3 regions of the Phytopseudomonas flavescens genome follow, and region 3 is predicted to be linked to each of the others. Evidence: predicted binding sites of a transcription regulator. Region 3 holds the regulator's gene; each other region holds the start of a gene.

Region 1 (5,754 bases), 500 kb from region 3:
CCACGTCGATGATTTCGACCAGTTTGTCATCCAACCGCGTGACCGCCGTCAGATAATGGTCGCGCCCGGTGCCCTTGGGTGGCGGATGGATCTCTTCCCAGTTCATGTTGACGATGCGCTCCACCGAGCGCACCAGGAAGCCCTGCACCTTGGTGTTGTACTCGGTGATGATGACGAAGCTGCCCTGCAGATCACCCAGCGGTCGCTTGCCCGTCGCCATGGACAGGTCAAGGATCGGGATGGTACCGCCGCGGATATTCGCCACACCCCGAACCACCGGGCTCGATTTGGGCATGATGGTGAGTTTCGGGCATTGCAACACCTCCTTCACCTTGAAGACGTTGATCCCGTACAGCTGTGGGCCGTCGAGACGAAACAGCAACAGTTCCAGGCGATTCTGCCCAACCAGCTGAGTACGCTGGTTGACCGAATCCATCACACCGGCCATGTACGGGCTCCCATGATTCCAATTACGCATCTGATTTGGTCAGCGTAGCAGGCGGCACGCGCCTTGCTTCCAACCAGACATGAATGCACAAACGACAATTATTCGACGCGCGATGGCCAAGAGCCTTCGTTGCCTGGCAGTTTTACCTGCTTTGATGGCGCTCGGCTATAGCACGCTGACAACTGCCTCAGTCACCCTGCCCGATCAGCTTATCGGCGAGACCCAGCGCTTTCTTGAGCAGGCAGTGGAGGACTATTTGCAGCGCAGCAATATCCAGGCGCGCCACGAGGTGCAGATCAACCGTCTGGACCCACGCCTGCGCCTGCCATTATGCGATCAGCCACTGACCACCACCCTGGAAACACCCGCTGAACCCGTAGGCCGGGTGACCATGCGCGTGCGTTGTGACGGCGCGGCCCCCTGGACGGTATTCGTACCCGGCCAGGTGCGTCTTTATCGCGAAGTGGTCACCCTGGTACGCCCGGTCAAACGCGAAGGCGTGCTTGGCGAAGCCGACATAATGCTGGCGGAACGTGATGTCGGCCTGCTCAATCAGGGCTACCTGACCGAGATGGAGCAGGCGATCGGCAGAAAGGCCACGCGCGCCATGCAACCGGACCAGGTCCTGGCGCCCGTGCATATCCGCCAGGCCGAGGTCATCCGCCGCGGTGACCAGGTCGTAATCAGCGCGCGCAGCGGCGGCATCAATGTGCGCATGCCCGGCGAAGCGCTCTCGGATGGCGCCATAGGCAAGCAGATAAGCGTACGCAACCAGCGCTCGCAGCGCGTGGTTCGCGCTCGGGTGACAGGCCCCGGGCAAGTCGAAGTGTCGATGTAGGTATCATGGGTATTCATTTATCTGGCAGATTGGCGAACGGATTGGCTGACTGGCGCAGATGGGTGTTTTAGACTGTGCGAGCGACGCGATTTTTTTGCCTAAAGTTTTCTCGGGCATAGCCGACAAACTAGGCAAGCGTCCAAACTCCGTCAGAGGTTCTGCATCATGGTCATCGATTTCAACCGACTCAACAGCACCACGCCAGCCAGCACCACACGTGCCGGCAGCGCCCAGGGCGGCAAGAACGAAGCCATCGACAACAAGGCCGGTGGCAGCGAAGCCGCAGCCCAGAAAACAGCTGTCAGCAGCAAGAGCGGCGAATCCGTTCAGCTGAGCAGCGAAGCGCAACAGTTGCAGAAAACCGTCGACAAGCTGCGCGATCAGCCAGTTGTGGATACCGACCGGGTAGCCAAGCTGAAGCAGGCCGTCGCCGATGGCAGCTATCAGGTCGACAGCCAGCGCGTCGCCAGCAAGCTGCTCAACTTCGAGTCCCAGCGCTAGTCCCAGGGCTCGCGCTGGGGTGTTGGACGCCCAGAAACCGCTTTGACGTTTTGCCGGCACCCAAGCTGGCAGAGCTCGGATAGGTTCTACCCCAGAGAGCCCGCTCATGACCGCTACGACCCTGCTCGACCTGTTCAACGAAGATATCGGCCACGCAGAGCGATTGCTTGAGCTGATAGAGAGCGAATTCCAGGCTCTCAGCGACAACGATCTGCCCAGTCTGCAGCAGATACTGGCAGACAAGCAGCCACTGCTGGCCAGTCTCGATCAACATGGCAAGGCCCGCACTCAGATTCTTCTTGGTCTTCATCTGAGCGCTGACCGCGCAGGCCTGCAGGCACTCGCGCAACGCTCCGCTCAAGGTGCCGCGCTGATGGCCGCCAGCGACCGCCTGAGTGACCTGCTCGAGAACTGCCAGAGTGCCAACCTGCGCAACGGTCGGGTCATCCGCTCGAGCCAGAAATCGGCAGAAAAAATGCTCGGCATCCTGCGTGGAAACGAGACCCCATCGCTCTATGACAGCAGCGGGAGTACCGCTAAGATCGGCGGCAAGCGCCCGCTGAGCCAGGCCTGACATAACGACAAGATGCGCAATGATGTCAAAATGGCATTATCATTGACGCAGTAGTACCTTGCCCCGGAGATCACTGGACCGTGTCCAACCCCTTCGTTCAGGATGGTGGCCCGCAACCCCCGAAAGTGCTCAAGGCACCCGTGGAAATCGTTGCCAACCTACGCCTTCTGCAACAACACCATGATCCCCTGGTGATCGTGTTCCATGAACGCAACCAGCGCTTCCAGAGCTATGTGATCGAGGTGGACCGCGATCAGAACCTGCTGGTTCTCGACGAAATGATGCCCAGCGATGGTGAGCGCTACATGCAGAATGGCGAAGCCTTTCGCGTCGAATCGCTGCATGACGGCGTGCGCATTGCCTGGGATTGCCCAACCGGCATGCAGGCGAGTGAATATCAGGGCGAGCGCTGCTATGTCGGCGGTATTCCCGGTGAGGTGCTCTACCACCAGCGCCGCAATGCGTTCCGGGCCGCTCTCAAGCAATCCGATCAGGTCAAGGTGGAAATCATCGGTGCCAAACTGCGCACGCCGCTCGAAGGCCTGATGCTGGACATCTCCGCCTCGGGGTGCAAGGTTCGCCTACCCGGCAACGCCAGCGAAAAACTGCAGCCAGGACAAGTGTACGAAGGTTTCTACGCCCTACTGCCAGTCGGCCGCCTGGAGGCCGCCGTGGAGTTGCGCCATGCCCGCTATGACGACAAGCTCGACCTGACCTTCGCTGGCCTGCATTTCGCCAACCTCAGTGGGCTGCAGCAGCGACTGGTAGAGCGTTTCGTTTACCAGTTGCAACGCGAAGCCCGACGCTTTGAAAGCGATACCTTTCTATAAGCTCAGGCCTGCGGCGATGGCGCAGGCCTGTCTTGCAGATCGTCGCCACCCTGTACATCGGGATCGGTAACGACAGGCTCCTGCATCTGCTCCTGCACCACCTGCTCATCGACGCGCGGATCCAGCGCAGCCACCAGCGGCGAAGCGGTCATGTTGACTGGCATGGCCACGTGCTGCAGTGGCGCATCATCGACCTGGTGAAGGTGGGTAACGATGTTCGAGCGCACCCGCCAGACCAGAAACAGCCCGCAGACACAGAAGAACGCGTAGAGCATGTTGGCGCCGAAAAAGCGCATCAGCACACCGACCAGTAGTGGGCCGATACAGGCACCGACGCCAAAGGTCACCAGCAGCATGGCGGTCAGCGACACACGTCGATCGGTTTCCACGTGGTCATTGGCGAATGCAACGGCCAGCGGATAGAGACTGAACTGCAGCATGCTGACGATGAAACCCACCGAAATCAGCAACAACAGGGGAGCTTCGGACAATATGGCCAGGGGGGCGGCGACCACCACCATGATCCCTGACATGCCGCGTATCAGCTTGACCCTGTCGAAACGATCGGACAGCCAGCCAAGCGGCGCCTGAACGATCAGGCCCGCCAGAATGCAGCAACCCATGAAGATACCGACCTGCTCGGTCGCCAGCCCCATATCGGCCGCGTAGAGCGGCGCCAGGCCATAGAAGGAGCCGATCATAAGGCCCGCCACACCGATGGTGGTCAGCGACAGCGGCACCCGTTTGAAGAAGAAACGCATCTCCAAAGGTGCCGGATGCAATGCCGCAGGGTGCAGGCGTCGGGTCAGCGCCACGGGAACCAGACACAGGGCGAACGCCAGCGCCACCAGCATCAGCAGCTCCAGCCCCAGGGTCGGATGCACCACCAGGACCAGTTGGCCAAGCACCAGTCCAAGATAGGACGCTGCCATGTAACCGGCGAACACCAGCCCACGCTGCTTGGTGTCGGCCTGCTCGTTGAGCCAGCTTTCGATGACCATGTACTGACACATCATCCCCAGCCCGACGAGCACACGCAGCACCAGCCAGGCCGGCAGCCAGTCGAGCAGGCCATGCCCCAGCACCGCGGCAGTGACCACACCAGCACAAGCGACGTAGGCGCGAATATGCCCGACCCGGGCGATCAGCCGGTGGCCGATCTTGCCACCGAGTACCAGCCCGAAATAGTTGGCCGCCATCAGTGCACCGGCCCACACGCCCTCCCCGGACTCGGCCAGCCGAAGCGCCAGATAGGTACTCAGCAGGCCCGAGCCGAGCAGCATCAGGACAGTGGCGATGTACAGCGAACTGAAAGACTTCCAGATCAAACGCATTGGACTGCAACGACTCCTTGTAACCAGCTCCCGCAGGAGACTCAACCTCGATCAACGACACCCGATGGACAAGCAGCCATCCAGGCCGGAGCCGACGGTCGCAGTGCCATATGGATAATGCGTGACCCGCAACAGTTCATTATTCCGCCGCCTGAATCGCAGCCCCTGCAGGTACCGCCCGACCAGCATTGCCACTCAAACGGCAGCATTGCCTTCAAGCACCGCCAGCCGGGCTTCGAGCTCGGCAATACGCGCCTCGAGTGCCTCCAGGCGATCCGCGGAAGATCCCGTGACCGATCGCTCCCCCTGCGCCGCACGCTCGTGCAACTGCGCCTGCAGCTCAGCCGGATCCCCCAGCAGATGGGCATAGCGATCCTCGCGCTGCCCCGGCTGCCGCCCCACCAGGCTGACCAGGTCTCGCCCGATCAGACGCTCCAAGTGGTGCTGCACCTGATCGGCATCGTCGAAATCATGCAGGCGGTTGCTGCGAGTGAGCAGCTCGCTGACCGTCTGCGGCCCACGCAACAGCAGCAAGCCTATCAGGGTCACTTGTGGCGCCACCAACTCCAGCGCCTTGTCGACCCGCTGCTCCCAGCGATCGGCGCGACTGCCCATGACCAACCGCGCAAAACCGCGCTCTTCCAGGCTTCGCGAGGCCTGACCGACAGCGCCAGGGGTGAGGTTCATCAACGGGTCGCGGCTGGTCTTCTGGTTGCAGGCCAGCACCAGCGCATTCAGGGTCAGGGGGTAGGCTTCAGGGGTCGTGGCCTGCTTCTCGATCAGACAACCCAATACCCGGGCCTCGGCGCTGGTCAGCGGCTCTGGGCGGGGCACATCGTTAGGCTCATCGGACATGTCGCATACCTGGCTGAGGGAAAGACCCCTAGCGTAGCCTGCAAGGCGGCAAGATGACACGCTTGCGAAAGAATTTAGCAGCGTGCAAATCGCTGATTTTCCTGAGCAAAAATGGCCCAGGAAAAATCAGGATCAGAAATGAGAAGTATTTCTATTGACTAATGATCGAGAATCATTATTATCTACTTCGTCAGCTGCGAAGCTGGCTTGATAATCTGAATGCATCCAGTCGGAAGCTCCAGTTTATCTCCTCATCAGGCTAATCACGGTTATTGACCCGGCTTTTTGCCGGGTCTTTTTTTTGATTTTTATCAGGCTAACGCAAACTGGTATGGCTGAACCGCGATGGCACATCTCCATCCTCGGCGCCGGAT
Region 2 (5,754 bases), 1.3 Mb from region 3:
TCTGTTGCGGTTGATATCTGCTCGTTACCGGAAGCAATTCCCTCAACCGCGCTAGTGATGGAAATCAGGGCGTCACCCGCATCGCTGGCCCGCTGCACACAATGCTGGACGTGTTCGCGCGACTCCTGCATTACAGCCACCGCGGCACGAGCTCCACTTTGAAGCGCATCAATCATGCTCCTGATCGACTCGGTCGCAGTGTGGGTATTACTCGCCAAACCACGGACTTCATCCGCTACGACCGCAAAGCCGCGCCCCGCTTCGCCGGCCCGCGCAGCTTCAATCGCAGCATTGAGGGCCAGCAAGTTGGTCTGCGCCGCAATGCTCTGAATCACACCTAGCACTTTGCTGATTTCACCACTTTGCGCATGCAGGCTATCGATTACCTCGCCAGCCTGAGCCACAGATACCGAGACCCCTTGTACAGACTCAACACTCGCCTGCACCAACACACCGCCTTCTTGGGCCTGTCGGTTAGCATTAGATGCGCTGTTTGCAGTAGAGAGTGCGTTACTAGCCACCTCTTGGACCGCCATGCTCATCTCATGCACAGCGGCAGCAACCATATGTGTTTGGTCTCCCTGAAGCGTTGCAGTTTGGCTAACCTGGGCGCTGATCGCGCTCATTTCCTCGGAAGCACCGGAGAGCTGTGTCGCCGTTGCAGAAAGATCAAGAATCAGAGCCCGCTGATGCTCGATCAGGGAGTTGAAAGCACGGGCAGTTTCAGCCACCTCATCTCGACCAACTCCATTGGCGCGCAGGGTGAGGTTCGAAGTCTGCTGGACCGTTGTAATAACGCTGCGCAGCCCTGACAGTGGGCGAATGATGGAGAGGCTTATTAGCACCGCCGCGACCAGTAGGCCTACCAACGATGCGGCTCCGATCACCAGGAATGTTTTTACCACTGCCTGGTACTGCAAATCAGAAGCGACATAGAGCGCCTGGCCCTCACTCAGTTGCAGATCAATCAAGCTGGAAAGCTTGGCTCCTAGTGGGTCGAAGGCCTCATAAAGAATGGTATTGAAACGCTGACTTTCCATCGTCCGTAAGGTGCCATCGTTGACGGCTCGGATGAACGCCTGAGAAACATCACGTACGTGCATCAGCGCACCATCCACCTCGCTGACCATCGTTCTCTCTCTATCTGTCAGCTGAGTGGCCCGGTACTCCTCCCAAGCCTTGTTGCCGCGCAGCAGCGCCGTATTGAACTCCTGATTCAAGCGCACCTCGTCGGTTAAACCGGCACGGTACTTGTGAAGGGTATCGACCATGCTGACTGCATAGCTGTCCGACACAATCTTCAGCTGGCTGATGGGCTTCATTCTGTCGAGGAAAAGGTGTCCCAAGTTATCATTTATACGTTGTGCGTTGATCGAGGCGATAAAAATGACCGCCATTAGGACCAAAAGGGGGGCGATTACGAGCAGGGCCAAACGGATACGAATGGTCAGGTTAGCGAACATGGGGGATATCTCGAGAAGGACGGCGGCTTGCCGGAGCAACTGCTCCGGCCTGAAAGCCATAGGTCCTAAAATAGAAGCTCTGCGTTTTCACGCATGAGCTAAAGAAGCGTCCTTGCACCGGATGGCGCGTGTACCACTTTTCTCTGGCGGTGTCGGCTGCGTCTTACCCGCGTCATGGACGGCACTGGTCGACTTTTGAAAAGGCACTACTGGCTATCGACCTCCGCTGTAGGAACTTGAAGAGCTGCTTCGCCAATTCCGACTCAAGGTAACCGGTCAGCGATCCGTGCTTTGCGCTGCCGAACTCGGCCTCTGTCATCTTAGAGCCGGACGACTCTAGTAGCCTTTGCCTGCCCCTCGCAGCCCCTCTCCTCTGACCAGACTCAGCCTCACCAGCAGCGATATCCGGTAACGGACATCGGCAGAGCACCATGAAAGCACCCTACCAGTGATTTTTATCCTGATGATCTCAGTAACCGGGTACCTGTAAAGATGGATTCTCAACGATTCCAATGAGGTAAGGCTCAAGCTTCGTCTCATCCAGATCTATAAGCGTCTTCACTGCACCTACCGCTTCCAAAGCTTTCTGAATGGACGAAGAGTCGATAGCTCCACTGTGCGGAACTACCAGCGGCAGCTTGTCATGGCTCATGCCATAGGCTTGGAAGTGAATCTTTCCAAAAGCTTTGTTGTTCTGAACCGCGAAAGCTATCGGCATCAACCCACTCAAATCCAGGTTGCTCGCCTTGGTGTTGAGCTCTGCAGTTATCCTGAAGCCGACTCCGATACGACCTGTAACAGATCGATTGCCGCCCGCATCCACGTTTTCGATCCTGGAAGCACCGTAGTCAAAGATAACCTTGTAGCGCCCCTTTCCCGCGCTCGACTCAGCTCCCAGATACCTGAATGAGCCCTTGTTGTCATACTGCTCAATGCTGACAATCACATCGGTAGTCGTCAGGCGCTCCCGGATCTGCTTGGAAGTAAGCGACCACACTTCACTTTCTTGACTCCCACCAGCTTGCCCACCATAAATTTGCATCGTCTTCACTGGCCTTGGTGTTGTCACGGGAACGATCGCACCAGCAGGCGACGTCAACCCCGCCATCTCAACGTCGGAAATGCCCGTTGCACTACATCCGGCCAAGACGCAAAACCCTATCCACAAAGCAACCTTCAGCGAAGATTTCATAGATCGTCCATTTAAAGAGTATTGGTTTAAGTTGGCCCAAGTGCCCCCAATACCCTAATGGAGGCCAGCCTAGGTTTGGGAAACCAGGCTAAGAGCAATGCACAAATTAATTCGCTTATCTGATTTAAAAATTCCAGCGGCACGTTTTATCGATATTCAAATGAGGCATGACTTAATTTCAGAGGTACGCCTCCAAGCATTAAGTTCTGTACGCTATGCAATGCTGCGGATGCACTTGGCGAGGTGACAAGGAACCTCCTACAACATAGTAATCCGTGTTCGTGAACCATCACGCCTCGTCAGCACACTTGCGATTGCTCAGAGGTTTGGGCGACACATTGTTGTTAGCACAGGAAGTAGCGTATACACACCCTGAAGACCAACCGAATAAATCAGGCTCAATAGTTGAAGCGGATCGGCACCATTGTGAGACTGCGACAGTCCGAACGACCACGGTCTAATTTGGCTTTAACGCCAATCGTTGTCGATAAGTGCTGTCTGATCGTCAAGATAGCACCTAGGGCAGGCTCCAACGATGGCAAAAGTGTCAAATACCAAAAATGTATTTTGCAAGCACTGTACGAGCGTAATACCACGACACAAGAACAGTAATAATTATCATTGCCACCCAATGAGCCTGACATGTATGACGATGGTCTAGTCTCTCCCTTCGAACAACTCTACATCAGCCATCACCGCTGGTTGCACGGCTGGTTGCAGCGTCGCCTGGGGTGAAGCGCTGATGCCGAGGAGCAGAACTGTGTGCCAATCTGTTATGGGACCTTTTCGACGGGGTCATCAGAAAGAAAGACGAGCCCCTATACAGTATGCAGATACATGTGGCAGTGCTATTTGAAGGACTTGGTCGACGAGATGGTGGTGCCGTATCGAAGGGTGCTTTGTGAAGCGCAGGAAGGAAGTAAACATTCCTAAACGGCTTTTCCACAACCGCGATCATGACTGATTGAAAATCTGTTTACAAAACCAGCTTGAGGAAATAAGGAGTTATTTAGGGCTCTTGTAATGAAATGACTCGAGGCCGCTTAGGCGTGCCTTGAATTTAATAGCTCAAAAAAATAAACAACAGTTCAGCTTTCGCCTACATCACTTGCGTGCACAATCCTCAATTTTCAAGATATCAGAGCGCGGAATCACATAGATATTTTTAGACTCATCATCCCAAGGGCGAGCGTAGAAATAATCCGTACTTGACGCCGGAACACGCAAATTAACACTTTTTCTGAAACCAGCATCAGAAAGTTCTTTAACTACGCCTTCGTCATCTCGCCAAGTATAAACAACACAACCTCGCCCGCCCATCGCCCCAACGCCAAGCACATACCCAACAAAGAAATTATTAATCGGAGAATAAACACTAATCACGACCATTGCGAAACCTGCCACATAGCTTGCACGAATTAGAATCCCGCCACCCTGAGAAAACTTAGAAAGAACGACAGCGGTCGTAACCTGTAAAAACGCAAGAACAATCATAGCAACAAAACAAGCCACGACCAGCTGAGCATTGTTTTCCCCAAGCCATCTCTCTAGGATTGCACCAACGCCTATTAAAACCACTACTTGAGCCGAAGAACAAAAAAACACAAAAAAAATGTTTTCCTTAACGCGAAACATCCAAAAACCAGGATCACTATGCGAAACAACCAATATCTGAGTCAACATCATGACTGCCAGTGCAATAGATGACAAGAGCAGGTAGTTTCCACTTAAGTATGGCCAATCCCAAAGCAACATTGCCATGGTAATTAGCATTACAAACAAAAGACCTAAAATCCAATTAAACAAAAGCGTGCCCGGATGGGTATCCTTACAATTCGATCCAGAGTTAATTACTACAGGAGCGCCCACTATGCTGTTCCGAAAAGCTTTACTTTCGACCAATAGAACTCCAATTGGAGCTGATAAGGTCAGAGTTAACGCCATCGCCGAAAAGGAAACAAGAACAAACAAAGCAGGAAGCCCCACAATCACATCAGAAGACATGATACTTAGAGGAATACCTTGCCCTACAAAATAAATATGAACAGCAACAACGGACAATGCTAAAACACCTGCGGCCATAAAAATCCAGTTCTCTCGGTAAAATACACCGAGTTTTCGAAACTCATAGGCCCATATGAGACGCGCCCTAGACATAGAAGAATCCTTTTAAATTAAACGCCCACCAAAAATGGTAGGAAAATCATTATCACACACCAGGCAAGCGTCAAATCTTGCACGCATCAAGTTTCTGATAAAAATTCCAAAGACTTTCAAAAGAGAATCTTTTAACCATACATGCTATCGGCAACAACCCCTTAGCTTCACCAATGAAGTAGCTAAACTTCAACGACATGCATAAGACCCTGACGCCTACACCCTCTTCACCTAACCACTGAACCTGAAACGCTTGACCAAATTCGACCGCAGATACAGAGTTACCACAAGCACTTTATCCGCCGCCGAAGATGATGCTCGCCGCCAAAGCTCCAGAGACGAATACTGGCAAATCATGCTAAAGAGCATTAAAAATGCTAGCACTAAAAAAAGCGCCCGATAACTTGGCGCGTTTTAGTAATAATACTGGCGGCAGCTGCCCCTTTCCTCAGTTACTAATATTGCAGATTTCCGTCTCATCTAATCAGGCAGGACGGTGAAAGGGATGAGTTCGGCTCGCTGAGGGCACTGAAGAATCTAATCAAGGTCTGCTATCAGCGGCAAAAATTTTTCATTTTGCAATAATTGATTGCTCATAAAATCCTGCTTCTCAACAATCCGCCGACATACAACGTCATATACAATTTTTGCTATCTTGTTTGCCAAAAGAGGCGGCACTGCATTACCTACTTGGTGATATTTTTGAGTTCGATTTCCTTCGAAATAATAGTTATCCGGAAATGTTTGAAGCCGTGCCGCCTCACGAACAGTTAGACTACGACATTGGGCTGGATCGTAGTGGATAAAATAGTGCCCATCCTTAGAAATATGGCTAGTGATAGTAGTTGCTGGAAGCCCTTCAAGCTGTACCCTGAAGCGATCACTAAACTTGCCGCTTTCCCAATTTTTGTGAGCGGGAGCGAGGCCAGGAAGTGAGAATTG
Region 3 (5,754 bases):
GATGGTCCGCGGATCCCGGACGACGTTCATGTGCCGCGCAGTCATCAGCTGGTCAGCCGTGCCGTTGGCCTGCAGGCCCCGGATGAGCCGAGCGAAGACACGATGGCCGACATGTTCGCCGGGTTGTACCAGGACCCGGCACGACGTGCAGGATGAACAGGCAGGTGTGGCGAAGTGCTGGTTGTGCTCGCCACGGCAGCGCACAATGGCCCTAAGGCTTAAAGCGAAGTTAGATAAGGTGTGTAGATAACATGGGTATGCATCCCGTACAGGTGATCGCGGTGACCGGCGGCAAAGGCGGCGTTGGCAAGACCAATGTGTCGGTGAATTTGTCGCTGGCGTTGGCGGATCTCGGTCGGCGCGTAATGCTCATGGATGCCGACCTCGGTCTGGCCAACGTCGACGTGCTGCTCGGCCTGACGGCCAAGCGCACCCTGGCCGATGTCATCGACGGCCAGTGCGAACTGCGAGACGTGGTTCTGCAGGGGCCTGGCGGCATTCGTATCGTTCCCGCGGCCTCCGGCACCCAGAGCATGGTGCAGCTCACGCCCATGCAGCACGCCGGCCTGATCCAGGCCTTCAGCGACATCAGCGACAACCTCGACGTCCTGATCGTGGATACCGCCGCCGGTATCGGCGACTCGGTGGTGAGCTTCGTGCGCGCCGCCCAGGAAGTGCTGGTGGTGGTGTGCGATGAACCCACCTCGATCACCGATGCCTACGCGCTGATCAAGCTCCTCAACCGTGACCACGGCATGAACCGTTTCCGGGTGCTCGCCAATATGGCGCACAGCCCGCAGGAAGGCCGTAATCTCTTTGCTAAGCTGACCAAGGTGACCGACCGTTTTCTGGATGTCGCGCTGCAGTACGTGGGCGCGGTGCCGTACGACGAATCGGTACGCAAGGCCGTACAGAAACAACGTGCGGTGTATGAGGCGTTCCCTCGCTCGAAGTGCGCGCTGGCGTTCAAGGCGATTGCCCAGAAGGTGGATGCGTGGCCACTGCCGGCCAATCCGCGAGGCCATCTGGAATTCTTCGTTGAGCGCCTGGTGCAACAACCGACTGCAGACACGGCTGTATGACGACAGCCTCTGGACTCCGTATGTACAGCAAGGCAACAGCACGAGATTCACAGCATCAGTTGATCGAACGTTACGCGCCGTTGGTCAAGCGCATTGCCTATCACCTGTTGGCGCGGTTGCCCGCCAACGTGCAGGTGGATGATCTGATCCAGGCCGGGATGATCGGTCTGCTCGAGGCATCGCGCAAATATGACGCCGGCAAGGGCGCCAGTTTCGAGACGTTCGCCGGCATTCGCATTCGTGGCGCCATGCTCGATGAGGTCCGCAAGGGCGACTGGGCACCGCGTTCGGTACACCGCAACAGCCGTATGGTCAGCGACGCAATCAGAAAAATCGAAGCCAGAACGGGGCGAGACGCTAAAGATCAGGAGGTTGCTGCCGAACTCCAATTGAGTCTCGAAGATTACTACGGCATTCTTGGCGACACTTTGGGCAGCCGCCTGTTCAGTTTCGACGACCTGTTGCAGGAAGGCGAAAGCGGCGGACTGCAGGAAGACACGAATTCTTTGCACCATGGGCCATCGCATGAACTGGAAGACGATCGTTTCCAGGCCGCGCTGGTGGATGCCATCAGCAACCTGCCGGAGCGTGAGCGGTTGGTGTTGTCGCTGTATTACGACGAGGAATTGAACCTCAAGGAAATCGGCGAGGTACTGGGAGTGAGTGAGTCGCGGGTCAGCCAATTGCACAGTCAGTGTGCCGCGCGTTTACGCGCGCGGTTGGTGGAATGGCGCGCATAGGGAAATTTCAGGCGCTGGACATACACAGTGGACGCAGCAAAGCCGGGCGCAATAGGTTTGCGGCGTTCCGCCAGGCCGGTTTCACGATTTATAAGCGCTTTGGAATGCCGAGGCGTTTTAGGACTGTACGGAGGTCGACTTGGACAAGAACATGAAAATCCTCATCGTCGATGATTTCTCGACGATGCGACGGATCATCAAGAACCTCTTGCGTGATCTGGGGTTCACCAACACCGCGGAGGCCGACGACGGCACCACCGCATTGCCGATGCTGCAGAGCGGTAGCTTCGACTTCCTGGTGACCGACTGGAACATGCCGGGCATGAGTGGCATCGATTTGCTGCGCGCAGTGCGTGCCGACGAGCGCCTCAAGCAGATGCCCGTGCTGATGGTTACGGCAGAAGCCAAGCGTGATCAGATCATCGAGGCCGCCCAGGCCGGTGTGAACGGCTATGTGGTCAAGCCATTCACTGCCCAGGTGCTCAAGGAAAAGATCGAGAAAATCTTCGAGCGGGTCAACGGCTGATGTCTGCCGCGAGGTTGTTATGGAACACGATGATTCAAAAGAGGCCGACCTCGAGTCGACCCTGAAAAGCAATGCCCGCCAACTGGTCAACAGCCTCGAACAAGGCAACTTTGGCGAAGCGGTACAGCTGATCAACGAACTGAACAAGGCGCGCGACCGTGGTCTTTACCACGAAGTCGGCAAGCTCACCCGTGAGCTGCACAACGCTATCGTCAATTTTCAGCTCGACCCGCGCATGCCTCACGCCAAGGAGGTCTCGCAGATCTCCGATGCGACCGAGCGGCTCAATTACGTCGTGACCATGACCGAGCGTGCAGCCAACCGCACCATGGATCTGGTCGAGCAAAGCGCGCCGCTGGTCAACGACCTGAGCAGCGAAGCCGATGCCCTGAGCGAGGATTGGGGGCGCTTCATGCGTCGTGAAATGGGCGCTGACGCGTTCCGTGAACTGGCCAAGCGCATCGAGCTGTTTCTGGCGCGCAGCCAGCGTGACAGCAGCAAGCTGTCCGGGCACCTGAACGACATTTTACTGGCGCAGGACTATCAGGACCTGACCGGGCAAGTGATCAAGCGTGTCACGCAACTGGTCACCGAGGTCGAGAGCAATCTGCTGAAACTGGTGCTGATGGCCAGTCAGGTGGACCGCTTCGCGGGTATCGATCACGACCACGAAGAGCTGCGTGCCGAGCAAAACAAACAAAAACCTGCGTCACATGGTGAAGGTCCGCAGATTCATGCCGATAAGCGTGATGACGTTGCTTCTTCCCAGGACGACGTCGACGATTTGCTGTCCAGCCTGGGATTTTAGGAGCACGTCATATGAGCTTCGGCGCCGATGAAGAAATCCTCCAGGATTTCCTGGTAGAGGCCGGCGAGATTCTCGAGCAGTTGTCCGAGCAATTGGTAGAGCTGGAAAGCCGCCCGGACGATATGAACCTGCTCAACGCGATTTTTCGGGGATTTCACACGGTAAAAGGCGGTGCCGGTTTCCTTCAGCTCAATGAGCTGGTGGAGTGCTGTCATATCGCCGAGAACGTGTTCGACATCCTGCGCAAGGGTGAGCGTCGCGTCGACTCCGAGTTGATGGACGTGGTGCTCGAGGCGCTGGATGCCGTCAATGGCATGTTCGCCGAAGTGCGCGAGCGCGCCGAGCCGACGCCTGCATCTCCCGAGCTGCTGGCCGCCCTGGCGCGTCTGGCCGAGCCGGCCAGTGCCCAGCCGGCGCCGGTTGCCGCAGTCGCTGCGCCAGTGGCTGCTGCTGTCGCCGAGCCGGTGACAGCCGAAGCCTCGTCGGATATCACCGACAGCGAGTTCGAGCAGTTGCTCGACGCCCTGGGTGACGAGCCGCAGCCGCAAGCCAGCGCCTCTGATGATGAAATCAGCGATGACGAATTCGAGTCGCTGCTCGACCAGTTGCATGGCAAAGGCCAGTTCGCAGCGCCAGCAGCGGCTGCTGTCCAGGCGCCAGCGCCTGTGCCTGCTCTGGCCAGCGCTGCGAACAGCGCCAGCGGCGATGACATCACCGATGACGAATTCGAAGCCTTGCTCGACCAATTGCATGGCAAGGGCCAGTTCGTGGCTCCTGCGGTGGAAGCGCCGGCACCGGCTGCTCCTGCCGTATCCGCCAGCTCCGCGGCGCAGAGCGACGAAATCACCGATGATGAGTTCGAAGCGCTGCTCGATCAGTTGCATGGCAAAGGCAAGTTCGTCGAGCCGACACCGGTCGCTCCCGCTGCTCCCGCTGCTGCCGCTCCTGCTCCCGCAGCCGCTGCGGCCCCTGCGCCGAAGCCGGTAGCCAAACCCGCTGCGCCGGTAGCTGCCAAGGCTACGCCGGCACCTGCACCAGCACCTGCGGCCAAGGCAGAGCCGGCCAAGGCACCGGCTGCGCCGGCCGCCGCTGCTGCACCAGCCAGTGAAGCGGAAACCACCGTGCGGGTCGACACCGCGCGTCTGGACGAAATCATGAACATGGTCGGCGAGCTGGTGCTGGTGCGTAACCGCCTGGTGCGCCTGGGGCTCAACAGCGGCGACGAGGCCATGTCCAAGGCCGTGTCCAACCTAGACGTGGTCACCGCGGATCTGCAGACGTCGGTCATGAAGACCCGCATGCAGCCGATCAAGAAGGTCTTCGGGCGCTTCCCGCGCCTGGTTCGCGACCTGGCTCGCCAGTTGAAGAAAGAGATCAATCTGGAGCTGGTCGGTGAAGAGACCGATCTCGACAAGAACCTCGTCGAAGCCCTGGCCGACCCGTTGGTCCACTTGGTGCGCAACGCGGTCGACCACGGCGTGGAAAGCCCGGAAGAGCGCGAGGCCGCTGGCAAGTCGCGTACCGGTCGCGTGGTGCTGTCCGCCGAGCAGGAAGGTGACCACATCCTGCTGATGATCACCGATGACGGCAAGGGTATGGATGCCGACGTGCTGCGCAGCAAGGCCGTGGAAAAGGGCCTGCTGGACAAGGACGCCGCCGATCGCCTGACCGATCTGGAATGCTACAACCTGATCTTCGCCCCCGGTTTCTCGACCAAGACCGAGATTTCCGACGTGTCCGGCCGTGGCGTCGGCATGGACGTGGTGAAGACCAAGATTTCCCAGCTCAACGGCACGGTCAACGTGTTCTCGCAGAAAGGCCAGGGTTCGAAGATCGTCATCAAGGTGCCACTGACCCTGGCGATCATGCCAACGCTGATGGTGATGCTCGGCAACCAGGCGTTCGCCTTCCCGCTGGTCAACGTCAACGAGATCTTCCATCTCGACCTGTCGCGCACCAACGTGGTCGACGGCCAGGAAGTGGTGATCGTGCGCGACAAGGCATTGCCGCTGTTCTATCTCAAGCGCTGGCTGGTCAGCAAGGCTGCCCACGAAGAGCAAGGCGAAGGCCATGTGGTGATTCTCACCGTCGGCAATCAGCGTATCGGCTTCGTCGTCGATCAACTGGTCGGCCAGGAAGAGGTGGTGATCAAGCCGTTGGGCAAGATGCTGCAAGGCACGCCTGGCATGTCGGGTGCGACCATCACCGGCGACGGGCGCATCGCCCTGATTCTCGACGTGCCAAGCATGCTCAAACGCTACGCACGGCGTATCTGATCGTCCGCGGCGCGGCCTCTGCCGTGCCGCTTAGGAGTGTTTATGGTTGTCAAGGTACTGGTGGTCGACGACTCCGGCTTCTTCCGCCGCAGGGTTTCGGAGATCCTCTCGTCCGATCCCAACATCACCGTGGTCGGCACGGCCACCAACGGACGTGAGGCCATCGATCAGGCGCTGGCACTCAAGCCGGACGTGATCACCATGGACTACGAGATGCCGTTGATGGACGGCATCACGGCAGTACGCAGCATCATGCAACGCTGCCCGACACCGGTGTTGATGTTCTCCTCGCTCACCCACGAAGGCGCCCGGGTCACCCTGG

Evidence for each region. Region 3 encodes FliA, which starts transcription of late flagellar genes. Its sites were predicted from a motif close to CTAAAGTTTNNNNNNNNNNNGCCGNTAA; they were not measured.
Region 1: the regulator FliA is predicted to act here: its motif matches at 1,385-1,412, upstream of flgM (flagellar biosynthesis anti-sigma factor FlgM).
Region 2: the regulator FliA is predicted to act here: its motif matches at 1,677-1,704, upstream of FHR27_RS04025 (methyl-accepting chemotaxis protein).

Annotation. Positions count from the first base shown of each region.
Region 1 covers NZ_JACBYV010000001.1:2,741,365-2,747,118, forward strand. Annotated here, with positions in the region: gene FHR27_RS12225 (chemotaxis protein CheV) at 1-448, opposite strand, end outside; gene flgA (flagellar basal body P-ring formation chaperone FlgA) at 528-1,286, shown strand; gene flgM (flagellar biosynthesis anti-sigma factor FlgM) at 1,452-1,787, shown strand; gene FHR27_RS12240 (flagella synthesis protein FlgN) at 1,894-2,361, shown strand; gene FHR27_RS12245 (flagellar brake protein) at 2,442-3,191, shown strand; gene FHR27_RS12250 (MFS transporter) at 3,194-4,525, opposite strand; gene FHR27_RS12255 (YceH family protein) at 4,721-5,380, opposite strand.
Region 2 covers NZ_JACBYV010000001.1:928,390-934,143, reverse strand. Annotated here, with positions in the region: gene FHR27_RS04025 (methyl-accepting chemotaxis protein) at 1-1,463, opposite strand, end outside; gene FHR27_RS04020 (hypothetical protein) at 1,933-2,655, opposite strand; gene FHR27_RS04015 (hypothetical protein) at 3,760-4,812, opposite strand; gene FHR27_RS04010 (DNA cytosine methyltransferase) at 5,350-5,754, opposite strand, start outside.
Region 3 covers NZ_JACBYV010000001.1:2,238,310-2,244,063, reverse strand. Annotated here, with positions in the region: gene flhF (flagellar biosynthesis protein FlhF) at 1-156, shown strand, start outside; gene fleN (flagellar synthesis regulator FleN) at 252-1,082, shown strand; gene fliA (RNA polymerase sigma factor FliA) at 1,079-1,822, shown strand; gene FHR27_RS09840 (chemotaxis response regulator CheY) at 1,974-2,348, shown strand; gene FHR27_RS09835 (protein phosphatase CheZ) at 2,368-3,156, shown strand; gene FHR27_RS09830 (chemotaxis protein CheA) at 3,168-5,432, shown strand; gene FHR27_RS09825 (protein-glutamate methylesterase/protein-glutamine glutaminase) at 5,475-5,754, shown strand, end outside.